2 linked regions of the Rhodopseudomonas palustris genome follow. The protein of the gene in region 2 interacts with the protein of the main gene of each other region in a pairwise test. Links are inferred from orthologs where the notes say so. Each region holds a gene or a part of one and is shown on either strand. Other genes may lie near its edges. The genes, in order: badI and rfaD.

Region 1 (6,486 bases), 3.7 Mb from region 2 along the record:
TTGACCAAAGTCATTCCAATTCCGTCGCCGCCGGCTCGCCCGCAGCGCCATCGTCGAGACGTTTCATGTTGTCGAGGATCTTGAGCAGATAGTGCAGCGCGTGGGTGACATCATTGATCGAGAAATCGCCAAGCACTTCGCCGTAATAAGCACGGATCTTCGGCTGCGCGAGCACCTCCCAGACGTGCCGCCCGGACTTGGTCATCGTCACCAGCCGTGAGCGGCGATCGCGCTCGTCCGGCACCACCGCGACATGACCATCGCGCTCCATGCGACCGATCAGGCCGGTGAGATTCTGCCGACTGACCATCAGATAGCGGGCCAGATCGCCAATGCTCATGCCGGTCGCCACCGCGGGTCGCGACAGCGCTCCGAGCACCGCCCATTGCTGCGTCGTCAGCCCCTCGGCTTCGACCGCCCGGGTGCCTGTTTTATGCAACATATTGGCACATTGATAGAGACGGAAGAACAACCGGTTGGCCAGCTCCATCTTCGCATCTGCAGCAGGATCGGCACTCGTGCGCTTATTTGCCATCATCGACCATCTTGACGCATCTTCGCAACGCTGCCTAAATATAACAATATATTGTCCTAGTTGCCAGCTTCGATCGCGGGCTTCCTGGGGAAAAAGAGATCAGAATCAAAGAGGAGCGAGCGAGGATGGCGCGGCTGCAGAACAAAACGGCAGTGATCACGGGTGGCGGCGGCGGCATCGGCGGGGCGACGTGTCACCGGTTTGCGCAGGACGGCGCCAAGGTTGCGGTGCTCGACCTCAATCTCGACGCCGCCGAGAAGGTCGCCGGCGAGATCCGCGCCGCGGGCGGCGCGGCCGAAGCGATCCGCTGCGACATCGCCGACCGCAAAAGTGTCGACGCCGCGATCGCGACGACGGCGGACAAACTCGGGCCGGTGGACATTCTGGTCAACAACGCCGGTTGGGACATCTTCAAGCCGTTCACCAAGAGCGAACCCGGCGAATGGGAGCGACTGATCGCCATCAACCTCATCGGCGCGCTGCACATGCATCACTCAGTGCTGCCCGGCATGGTCGAGCGGCGCTATGGCCGCATCGTCAACATCGCCTCTGACGCAGCGCGCGTCGGCTCGTCGGGCGAAGCGGTGTACGCCGCTTGCAAAGGCGGCCTCGTCGCATTCTCCAAGACCTTGGCACGCGAACACGCCCGCCACGGCATCACCGTCAACGTCGTCTGCCCGGGACCGACCGACACCGCGCTGCTTGCCGGTGTGACCTCCGGCGCCGCCAATCCGGAGAAGCTGATCGAAGCCTTCACCAAAGCAATCCCGCTCGGCCGACTCGGCAAACCGGATGATCTCGCCGGTGCGATCGCGTTCTTCGGCAGCGACGACGCCGGCTTCATCACCGGCCAGGTGCTGAGCGTCTCCGGCGGCCTGACGATGAACGGCTGAGCCCAATCAACAATTACGGGAGGATTCCAATGCAGTTCGAAGACCTGATCTATGAAATCCGCAACGGCGTGGCGTGGATCATCATCAACCGTCCGGACAAGATGAATGCGTTCCGCGGCACCACCTGCGACGAGCTGATCAAGGCGCTGTACAAGGCCGGTTACGACAAGGACGTCGGCGCGATCGTGCTCGCCGGCGCCGGCGACCGCGCCTTCTGCACCGGCGGCGATCAGTCTACGCACGACGGCAATTACGATGGCCGCGGCACCGTCGGGCTGCCGATGGAAGAACTGCACACTGCGATCCGCGACGTGCCTAAGCCGGTGATCGCCCGCGTCCAGGGCTATGCAATCGGCGGCGGCAATGTGCTGGCGACGATCTGCGACCTGACGATCTGCTCGGAGAAGGCGATCTTCGGCCAGGTCGGCCCGAAGATGGGCTCGGTCGATCCGGGCTACGGCACCGCGTTCCTGGCCCGCGTCGTCGGAGAAAAGAAGGCCCGCGAGATCTGGTACATGTGCCGGCGTTACTCGGGCAAGGAAGCCGAAGCGATGGGCCTCGCCAATCTCTGCGTGCCGCACGAGGAGCTCGACACCGAAGTGCAGAAGTGGGGCGAGGAACTGTGCGAGCGCTCACCGACCGCGCTCGCGATCGCCAAGCGCAGCTTCAACATGGACACCGCGCATCAAGCCGGCATCGCCGGTATGGGGATGTACGCGCTGAAACTCTATTACGACACAGAGGAATCGCGCGAAGGCGTCAAGGCGCTGCAGGAGAAGCGTAAGCCCGAATTCCGCAAATACATCAAATAACCGCTCTCCCGCCGACGAACGGCGCCGGCAACGCCGGCGCTCGAATTCTCAAGGAGGGCGAGGCATGAATCCATATTTGAACGAAGACCTCGTGGCGCTGGCCGCGCAGGCCCGGCGGTTCGCCGCCGACCGGATCGCACCGGGATTTCAGGAGCGCGACCGCACGCGGGTGCTCGACCGCAGCTTGATGAAGGCGATGGGCGAGATGGGCTTCATCGCGCCGGAACTGCCGGAAGCTTGCGGCGGGCTCGGCATGGGCAGCCTCGCGGCCGGTGTGATCCACGAGGAGATCGCGCGCGCCGACCTCAGCATGTCCTATGTCAATCTACTCGCCTCGCTGAACGGTCAAATCCTGTCGCAGCACGGCCAGCGCGAGATCGTGCAGCCGTGGCTGACGAAGCTGATCGCCGGCGACGCGCTGTTCGCGATCGCGCTGACCGAACCGCGCGGCGGCTCGGATGCGGCGAACCTGCGGCTGCGGATCGAGCGCGACGGCGACGACTACATCGTCAATGGCGAGAAGACCTCGATTTCCGCCGCCGATCAGGCCGACGCCGCGGTGGTGTTCGGCCGCACCGGCTCGATCGAGTCCGGCGCTCACGGCGTCACCGCGCTGCTGATCCCGATGGACCTGCCCGGCATCACCCGCAGCCGGTTCGACTGCCACGGCCAGCGCGCGATCGGCCGCGGCTCGCTGTTCTTCGAGAACGTGCGCGTCCCGGCCGCACATCGGCTCGGCGACGAGAACAAGGGTTTCGTCCAGGTGATGCAGGGCTTCGACTTCTCGCGCGCACTGATCGGCTTGCAAGTGCTCGCCGTTGCGCGTGTCGCGCTCGAAGAGACCTGGGCGCATGTCGCGGAACGGCAGGCATTCGGCAAACCGCTGTCGGCGTTTCAGGGCGTGTCGCATCCGCTCGCCGACCTCGACACCCAGGTCGAGGCTGCGCGCCTTCTCTGCCTGCAGGCGCTGTGGCTGAAGGACCAAGGCGCGCCGCACAGTGCCGAGGCCGCAATGTGCAAATGGTGGGCGCCGAAACTCGCCTACGACGTGATCCATCAATGTCTGCTGATGCACGGCCACGGCGGCTATGACCGCGGCCCGATGGAGCAGCGGCTGCGGGACGTGCTCGGCTTCCAGATCGGCGACGGCACCGCGCAGATCATGAAGACGATCATCGCGCGCCACCGTGCCGGCCGCGCCGCAGTGCCGGCCTGAGCGGAGGCGCTGCCGAGACATTCTGCATCCATAACTAATAACTATTCCGGGGGAAACATGGAGTTCGACGCCGTTCTGCTGCCGCCACGCCGCGCCGCGAGCATCGCCGCCGGCCTGTGGCACGACCGCACCATCAACGACGATCTCGACGCCTGCGTGACGCATTGCCCCGACAAGATCGCACTGACCGCGGTCCGGCTTGACGGCGGCGCGGTGCGCCGCTTCAGCTACCGCGAGCTCGCGACGCTGGCCGATCGCGTCGCGGTTGGCCTCAGCCGGCTCGGCATCGGCCACGGCGACGTTGTGGCGATGCAACTGCCGAACTGGTGGCAGTTCACCGTGCTGTATCTCGCCTGCTCCCGGATCGGCGCGGTGCTCAACCCGCTGATGCCGATCTTCCGTGAGCGAGAGCTGTCGTTCATGCTGAAGCACGGCGAAGCCAAGGTGCTGGTGGTGCCGAAGAGCTTCCGTGGCTTCGATCATGAAGCCATGGCGCGCGGCCTGCAGCCTGATCTGCCGGCGCTTCGAACCATCGTGGTGGTCGATGGTCACGGCGTAGACGATTTCGACACGTTGCTGACGACGCCCGAATGGGAAAAGCAGCCGGACGCCGCAGCGATCCTGAGCCGCAGCCGGCCCTCCCCGGACGACATCACACAACTGATTTACACCTCCGGCACCACCGGCGAGCCGAAAGGCGTGATGCACAGCGCCAATACGTTGATGGCCAATATCGTGCCCTACGCGCAGCGGCTCGCGCTTCGCGAGTCCGACGTGATCCTGATGGCGTCGCCGATGGCACACCAGACCGGCTTCATGTACGGGCTGATGATGCCGATCATGCTGCGCGCCAGCGCAGTGCTGCAGGACATCTGGGATCCGGCCAAGGCCGCCGAGCTGATCCGCGCCGAGCGCGTCACCTTCACCATGGCGTCGACGCCATTCCTCACCGATCTGACGCGCGTGGTGAAGGAGAGCGGCGAGCCGGTACCCAGCCTGAAGACCTTCCTCTGCGCCGGCGCGCCAATTCCCGGGCCGCTGGTCGAACAGGCTCAGGCGGGTCTCGGCGCCAAGATCGTCTCGGCCTGGGGCATGACCGAGAATGGCGCGGTGACGCTGATCAAGCTCGACGACGATGACAAGCTCGCCTCGACCACCGATGGCTGCCCGCTGCCAGGCGTCGAGGTCAAAGTGATCGACGGCGAGGGCAAGGCGCTGCCGCCGAACCAGATCGGCCGGCTGGTGGTGCGGTCGTGCTCGAATTTCGGCGGCTATCTGAAGCGGCCGCATTGGAACGGCACCGATGCCGACGGCTGGTTCGATACCGGTGACCTCGCCTACATGACCGCCGACGGCTACATCCGGATCAGCGGCCGCAGCAAGGACGTGATCATCCGCGGCGGTGAGAACATCCCGGTCGTCGAGATCGAGGCCCTGCTCTACAAGCACCCGGCCGTCGCACAGGTCGCGATCGTCGCCTATCCAGACGACCGGCTCGGCGAGCGCGCCTGCGCCGTGGTGGTGCCGAAGACCGGGGCCAGCATCGACTTCGCCGCGATGGTCGAGTTCCTCAAGGCGCAAAAGCTGGCGCTGCAATACATCCCCGAGCGGCTCGTGGTTCGCGACGCGATGCCGGCAACACCGTCCGGCAAGATCCAAAAATTCCGGCTGCGCGAGATGCTGCAGCAGAGTGATCTTTAAAGCGCACACCGACCACGGAGCACGACCTTGTCGTCCAATCCCATCCTCACCGAAACCCAGGGCCGGGTCGGCATCATCACGCTGAACCGGCCGGAAGTCCTCAACGCGCTGAACGACGCGCTGATGGATGCGCTCGGCGCTGCCCTTCTGGCGTTCGACGCCGACGACGGCATCGGTGCGATCGTGATCGCCGGCAATGCCCGCGCGTTCGCGGCCGGCGCCGACATCGCCTCGATGGCGGCGTTGAGCTATAGCGACGTCTACGGCTCGAACTTCATCACCCGCAATTGGGAAACGATCCGCCAGGTGCGAAAGCCGGTGCTGGCCGCGGTGGCCGGCCTCGCCTATGGCGGCGGCTGCGAATTGGCGCTTGCCTGCGACATCGTGATCGCCGGCCGCAGTGCCAAATTCGCGCTGCCGGAAATCAAGCTCGGCCTGCTGCCCGGAGCCGGCGGCACGCAACGCTTGCCGCGCGCGATCGGCAAGGCAAAGGCCATGGACATGTGCCTGTCGGCGCGACCACTCAACGCCGAAGAGGCCGATCGCTACGGCCTGGTGTCGCGTGTGGTCGATGACGACAGGCTGCGCGACGAGACCGTGGCGCTGGCCACCACGATCGCGGCGTTCTCCGCCCCCGCCCTGATGGCGCTGAAGGAAAGCCTCAACCGCGCATTCGAAAGCACGCTCGCCGAAGGCATCCTGTTCGAGCGTCGCGAGCTGCACGCCCGCTTCGCCAGCGCCGACGCCCGCGAGGGCATTCGGGCCTTCCTGGAGAAGCGCGCACCACACTTCACCCACCGCTAGGCTGTGCGGCGCCGCCTCGTCATTTCAGATAGCTGGCAAGATTGAGGCTAAAGATCTTGCCGATCGCCGAATACGACGCGGTCAATTGCGACTGGTAGGTCGACAGTTCGGCGGTGACCGCAGCCACGTCAACGCTGGTCAGGTCACTCGCCAGCGTCGAGGCGAAGCTTTTGTAGTCGCTCTGCCGCGCACTAGCGTTCTCGATTTCGGACGCAGCGTTTCCGAGTCTCTCCTGCACCGAGGCAGAGGCATCAAGCGCGGAACTCGCCAGATCGAGCGCCGTCGCGATCTGGCTGGAGGACAACGACGAACTGTTGGCCACATAGCGCAGCACGCGCATCACCTGCTCGAACGCGGAATTGTCGGCGTTGACACCGTAGGCCACCGACTGGTCGGCGCTGACGCGGACGGACGTGGTCGCGTCGTCGCCGACGTAATAGCTGGTGTCGGCGGTGGTAGTGCTGCCGGCGCTCGAGGCAAAGCTGCTGAGATCGACCGGCGGCGTCGACGTCTTGCTGCCGGCAA
Region 2 (6,444 bases):
AGTCCCAGCTTGCGCGCCTTTATCAAGATCGCCTCGGGCTCTGCGTCTTTCTCAAAAGCTGACGGCGTCATCACCACATGGCGAATCGGCTTATTTCGACCAGCGAAGTCCTCCACGACATCTGCCAAATCGTCGAGCCCACCAAGCACGGGAATGCTACGGATCGACTGTCCCCGATCAGATGACGCGGGGGACAGAATGCCGACCGCCCAAAGCCTGTTGACCGCTCCACTTTCAATACCTCGCAGGAACACCTCGGCATCGGCGGCCCGGCCGACCAATAGCGTCGGCGCGGCATCCGTCCGGCGAGCCTTGTTTCGTGTGCGGGTGTAGCGGAAGTAGCGATAAGCGAGGCGGGAACCTGCGAGGAAGAACACCTCAAGAAACCAATACAAAACGATAGTGGTTTTCCCGAGGAAAAACGCACCGTAGATATTCGGCGCAAGAAAAATGTAGTCAAGCACCAGAAGTGCAACCGTCAAAGTGGTCGCTGCTCTCAAAATGTTGAGCAGGTCAGGAATCGAGATGAAACGCCACTTGGTCGTGGTGAGCTGAAAAACATAGCAAACAAAGAAACTGAAGAAGACGAAGTAGGGCAGAACGTTCAGCAACAGCGGCAGACGATCGACCAGATTCTCGCCATCGAACCGAAGATAGAAACTGAGAAGGACTGCCGCTGCGGTAGCCAAGGCATCGTGGGCAGCGATCAGCCAATTCCGATACGAAAATGAAGAAATAGGTGCCAACATCGCTCGCCCTGCAATCAGATAGTATTAATAATTACTGTCCTTCGCGCGCCCGCGCCACCAGCGAGGTGGTGCTGAAACCCGGCAGCACATCGACCAGCAGCACATCGCCGCCCTTGGCCGCAACGATCTCGTGGCCGACCACCTGCTCGCGGGTGTAGTCGCCGCCTTTGACCAGGACGCTCGGCTCGATCCGCGTGATCAGCCGCAGCGGAGTATCTTCTTCAAAGATCGCCACCAGGTCGACCGCTTCGAGCGCGGCCAGCACCTCGGCGCGGGCACGTTCGTGCTGCACCGGCCGGCTTTCGCCCTTCAGCCGCCGCACTGATGCGTCGCTGTTCAACCCGACGATCAGCCGATCACAGGCACCGCGCGCTGCGGTCAACACCTTGACGTGGCCCGGGTGCAGAATGTCAAAGCAGCCGTTGGTGAACCCGACCCGAAGGCCTTCGCGGCGCCACTGCTTCAGCCGCTCGTCGAGCTCCGTATCGCTGCCGATGATTTTCTCTTCCGCCGCCAGCGAGGCATGCGGCAGAATCCGCCGGCGCAGTTCGGCCGGCGTCACCACTGCGGTGCCGTTCTTGCTGACCGCCACCGCCGCAGCCGCACTCGCCGCCCGCATCGCGGTTGCCCAGTTCGCCCCGGAAGCCAACACCACCGCTAGCACAGCCGCCACCGTATCGCCGGCGCCGGAGACGTCGCGCACCTTTACCGGCAGCGCCGGCACGTGGATCGGTTCGCCCCCGCGCGGCACCAGCGTCATGCCGTGCTCGCTCTTGGTCACCAGCATCGCCTCGCATTCGGCGAGCGCCATCGCGTCCTGAGCCGCCGTGGCAATCTCGTCATCGGTCGCTGCTGCGCTTCGCGTCGCCGCGGTAAATTCCTTGCGGTTCGGCGTCAGCAGCGTGGCGCCGCGATAGATCGCGAAGTTGGCGCTTTTCGGATCGACGATCACCCGCTTGCCGAGTTTTTTGGCGGCATCGATCGTGTCGCGAATGACCCGCGCCGTCAGCACCCCTTTGGCATAGTCGGACAAGAGCACGATGTCGGCACGGGCAAGCTGCGGCAGGATCGCATCGAGCAGGCGCTGCTCGACGTCCGTAGCGGCCGGCGCCGCCGTCTCCCAATCGGCCCGCAGCATGTGGGTCGAAAAGTGCTCGGAGACGAACCGCACTTTCCGGGTCGTCGGCCGCGAGGCATCACGGACCAGTACCGGCTCGATCCGCGGCTCGCTGCCGAGTTCGGCCTCCAGAAAACGCCCAGTAGCGTCATCACCGATCAAGCCGACGAAGATACAGCTCGCGCCGATCGCCGCGATATTGCGCGCGACGTTGCCGGCGCCGCCGATGTTGGTCTCGCTGCGTTGAACCGCGATCACCGGTGCCGGAGCTTCCGGGGAAATCCGCGACACCTCGCCATAGACGAACTCGTCGAGCATCAGGTCGCCGACGCACAGGACGGTCTGACGAGCGATCGCTTGCAGCAAGGCGTCGAAGCTGAACATCCGAATCCAAACGGTTGCTTGCGATCAGCGGAAGCGATCGCTGCGGTCGAGGTAACCAGTGACGTAAGACGTGACCGCCTCTTCGAGCGGGGTGAATCCGCCGTTGTAGCCAGCGGCACGCAGCCGGTCGCCCTCGCTCTGGGTGAAGTATTGATAGCTGCCGCGAATCTGTTCCGGCATGTCGATGTACTCGATCTGCGGCGGCGTGCCGAGCGCCGCATAGGCGGCCAGGATCAGGTCGCGGAAGCTCCGGGCATGGCTGGTGCCGACGTTGAAGATGCCGCTGACGCTAGGCGAAGCGAACAGCCACATCATCACCCGCACCACGTCGTCGACATAGATGAAGTCGCGGCGCTGGTCGCCGTCGGCAATACCGTCGCGGTGCGACTTGAACAGCTGAACCACCCGGCCGGACTTGATGTCGTAGAACCGCCGCGCCAGCACGCTGGCCATGGTGTCCTTGTGATATTCGTTCGGGCCGAACACGTTGAAGAACTTCAGGCCGGCCCATTGCGGCGGCAGCTTGTGGCCCTTGGCGGCGCGCTCGGCGACCACCAGGTCGAACAGATGCTTGCTCCAGCCATATAGGTTCATTGGCCGCAGCTGTTTCAGCGCGGCCAGCGAGAAGTCATCGTCGAACCCGTGTTCGCCGTCGCCATAGGTCGCCGCCGACGAGGCGTAGATCAGCGGCGTGCCGGTCTCGGTACACCAGTCCAGCAGCCGCAGCGACAGCCGGAAATTGTTCTCCATCACCATGTCGCCATCGGTGGCGGTGGTCGCGGAGATCGCCCCCATGTGGAAGACCGCGTCGAGCTTGCGGCCTTTCAGCCAGTCGGCGAGTTCCGCCGGCGGCACGAAATCGGCCAGCTGCCGCTTGGCGAGGTTCTTCCACTTGCCGTCATGGCCGAGAAAGTCGGACACAGCGACGTCGGCCCGCCCGGCCTCGTTCAGCGCCGCGACCAGATTCGATCCGATGAACCCGGCGCCCCCGGTAACCAGCAGCATGACTTCTCCGCCTCGATTTGCGCGGCCACCTTTGCCCCACTCCGCCCGGGCAGGCAACTTCAACTCTGAATTGCTGTGAATGCGGAATGGGCTCGGCGCGAAATGGCGGCTGGACGCGGGCCTCCGCAGGCGCTAACCGGCTGGGCCGATCAGCCCCTGCCAAGCAGGGCAACAGAACAAGCGATGAATTACGAATCACTCAAAGCCAGCCTGGCGATCGCGCCGGACCGCAACGAGACCAGCCCGGTGCTGCTGGTCCCGTATATGTGGATCGGCGATTTCGTGCGCTGCCACACCGTGGTGCGGGTCCTGAAGGACCGCTGGCCGAACCGGCCGGTCGACGTCCTCACGACCACGCTGTGCGCGCCGCTGGTCGACTACATGCCCGGGGTGCGCCAGGGCATCGTCTGGGACCTGCCGCGCAGCAAGATCTCGCTGTCTGAAGAGCGGGCGCTGGCGGCGAAGCTGCGGCAGCAGGGCTACGGCGCCTCGGTGGTGATGCCGCGCACCTTCAAATCGACCATCGCACCCTGGCTTGCCGGTATTCCGAAACGCACCGGCTTCATCGGCGAGGTCCGGTTCGGCCTGCTCAATGACTGGCGGCGCGGCGAGAAGGCGTTGCCGCGGATGATCGACCGCTGCGCCGCACTGGCGCTGCCGCCGCTGCCGGAACTGCCGCTAGACTGGCCCGAGCCGCAGCTTCAGGTGCCGGAAGCCGAGATTGCGGCGTGGCGGCAGGCGAACGGCCTGCACGGCCGGACCGTGGTGGCGCTCGCGCCCGGCGCTGTCGGACCGGCGAAGCGCTGGAGCTACTACGTCGAGGCCGGCAAGGCGCTGGCCCAGCGCGGTTTTGAGGTCTGGGTGGTCGGCGGCCCGGGCGAAACCGCCAAGGCGCAGGAGATCGTCGCGGCCGGCGGCCCACATGTCCGCGATCTTACCGGCACAGACCTGCGCAACGGCATCCTGGCGCTGGCGGCGGCCGATCTGGTGATCTCCAACGATTCCGGCCTGCTCCACGTCTCTGCCGCGATCGGCAGCCGGACCATCGGCATCTTCGGCCCGACCAGCCCTTGGCATTATGCCCCGCTCAACCCGATCGAGACGGTGATCCAGGCGCCCGGGGATATCCCCTGCCGACCCTGCCACAAGCCGGTCTGCCGGATGGAGCATCACCGCTGCATGCGCGACATCGCGGTCGAGGACGTGACCGCCGCCGCGTTGCGCGCGTTGCAGGCCGCCGGCATCGCACCGGCGGTCTGAGCCCTTCGGCTTGCGCCGGACCCGGCCCTGGGCTTTACCAGAACCTTCAGTTTCAGCCTTCAGGTGTGACGTGAGCCAGGACAAGATCGCCGCCCATTTCCAGCTCTCGCTTGCCGCGATGACTGCTGCCGCGGGCGATGCAGCGCTGCTGGCCGCGTCGCGGGCGATCGCTGCGGCATCAATCAAGGCACTGCAGCAGGGCCGCAAGATTCTGCTCGCCGGCAATGGCGGCAGTGCCGCCGATGCCCAGCACATCGCCGCGGAGATCATTGGCCGCTACAAGCGTGACCGCGCCGCCTGGCCGGCAGTGGCGCTGACCACCGACACTTCGGCGCTCACGGCAATCGCCAACGACTATGGCTTCGAGCGCGTGTTCGCCCGGCAGGTCGAAGGACTCGGGCAACCCGGCGACGTCTTCATCGGCATCACCACCTCCGGCCGCTCGCCGAACATCCTCGCGGCCCTCGAAGTCGCGCGTCAACGCGGCCTCGTCACCGTCGGCATGACCGGCCCGAGCGGCGGATCGATGGGCACGCTGTGCGATCATCTTCTGATTGCGCCTGCCCCCGAAACCGCGCTGGTTCAGCAGATTCATCTGATGGCCGCGCATGCGATCTGCGACGAGATTGAAGTCGTGCTGGGCAGGCCGGCGCCATGACCTCGTCCGCGCCGCGCCGTCCCGCCGCCTTCCTCGATCGCGACGGCGTCATCAACTACAACGATCACTATGTCGGCACGCGCGAACGCTTGCGCTGGATGCCGGGCATCGCCGCGGCGATCCGGCAGCTCAACGCCGCCGGCTACTACGTCTTCATCATCACCAACCAGTCCGGCGTCGCCCGCGGCATGTTCAGCGAGGACGACGTCCGTGCTTTGCATCGCTGGATGCAGGATGAATTGCAGGCACAAGGCGCGCTGATCGACGACATCCGGTTCTGCCCGCATCATGTCGAAGGAACGATCGACGCCTATCGGGTCGCCTGCGAACATCGCAAGCCGGGCCCCGGCATGATCCTGGATCTCGCCAAGGCTTGGCCGGTCGACATGCCCCGCAGCTTCGTGATCGGTGACAGCGCAAGTGATGTCGAAGCCGCGCAGGCTGCCGGCATTCCCGGGTTTCGCTTCGAAGGCGAAGACATCGACGGCTTCGTCAAACAGGTGCTGATCGAGATGCAGCGCGCCGCTGCATCCAACTAACCGAGCAGCTGCTCAGCCACCTCGATCGCCTGCCGCGCCGATGGGCCGCCACTCTTGCCGCCGAGCACCCGCAGCGGACCGCCGCCGACCGGGCCGGTCAGTCCCGGATCGGTCGCGACATAGATCCCGACGAGCGGCACCCGATACGCGGCAGCCAGATGCAATAGGCCGGTATCGACGCCGATAACCACGGCCGCGCCCGCGATCACGCCGGCGGTGAGATCGAGCGGCTGACGCGGCAACACGCGGCTTCCGGGAATCGCGCTCGACAGCCGTTCGGCGGTCTGCCGCTCGGCCTCGGTACCCCACAGCAGAACCGGTTGCAGCCCCTGGCCCTGCAGCCAGCGGCCGGTCTCGATCCAATCCTCGGCGCGCCATTCCTTCGACACGCGCGAGGTGCCGTGCAGCAGCAGTGCGTAAGGCGCATCAGCGCCACGCGCAGGCTTGATCAGCCCGTAGTCGATGTCGTCCGCCGGCTGATAGCCCAGCGACAGCGCGGTAAGGGCCCGGTTGCGCGCCACCGCGTGGAGCGACCGGCTGACGCTGTGGCGGACGTCGTAGAACCGCGACGCCAGCGGCTCGCGGATGCTCTGCGCGTCGTAGCCATGGCGCTCGCCCTGCGCGAGCCGGGCGATGATCGCCGAACGGATCAGGCCCTGGGTGTCGATCACCTTGTCGAACTCGGGCTCACGCAAACGGGTGTTGAAATCGCCGATCTCGCGCCAGGTGGCG

The links.
Region 1: the proteins of rfaD (region 2) and badI interact in binary tests that used the Escherichia coli proteins (3 or more experiments, as listed by UniProt). The link is inferred for Rhodopseudomonas palustris from one-to-one orthologs.

What each region holds. Positions count from the first base shown.
Region 1 is NZ_CP019966.1:713,392-719,877, reverse strand. What follows is about bases 373-3,348. They hold badI (2-ketocyclohexanecarboxyl-CoA hydrolase), read left to right. Parts: upstream 373-1,457; coding sequence 1,458-2,240; downstream 2,241-3,348. Other genes in these bases: aliB (cyclohexanecarboxyl-CoA dehydrogenase), read left to right, coding at 2,305-3,348; badH (2-hydroxycyclohexanecarboxyl-CoA dehydrogenase), read left to right, coding at 661-1,428; RPPS3_RS03410 (MarR family transcriptional regulator), read right to left, coding at 373-538. In the rest of the region: more of RPPS3_RS03410, read right to left, coding at 11-372; more of aliB, read left to right, coding at 3,349-3,456; aliA (cyclohexanecarboxylate-CoA ligase), read left to right, coding at 3,514-5,157; RPPS3_RS03385 (enoyl-CoA hydratase-related protein), read left to right, coding at 5,185-5,961; RPPS3_RS03380 (flagellin), read right to left, coding at 5,981-6,486. UniProt on the Escherichia coli protein: Converts o-succinylbenzoyl-CoA (OSB-CoA) to 1,4-dihydroxy-2-naphthoyl-CoA (DHNA-CoA).
Region 2 is NZ_CP019966.1:4,380,786-4,387,229, forward strand. The notes cover bases 1,266-4,199. They hold rfaD (ADP-glyceromanno-heptose 6-epimerase), read right to left. Parts: upstream 3,256-4,199; coding sequence 2,275-3,255; downstream 1,266-2,274. Other genes in these bases: rfaE1 (D-glycero-beta-D-manno-heptose-7-phosphate kinase), read right to left, coding at 1,266-2,250; waaF (lipopolysaccharide heptosyltransferase II), read left to right, coding at 3,439-4,199. Outside these bases: RPPS3_RS20300 (polysaccharide biosynthesis protein), read right to left, coding at 1-749; more of rfaE1, read right to left, coding at 781-1,265; more of waaF, read left to right, coding at 4,200-4,515; RPPS3_RS20320 (D-sedoheptulose 7-phosphate isomerase), read left to right, coding at 4,586-5,173; RPPS3_RS20325 (HAD family hydrolase), read left to right, coding at 5,170-5,712; waaC (lipopolysaccharide heptosyltransferase I), read right to left, coding at 5,709-6,444. UniProt on the Escherichia coli protein: Catalyzes the interconversion between ADP-D-glycero-beta-D-manno-heptose and ADP-L-glycero-beta-D-manno-heptose via an epimerization at carbon 6 of the heptose.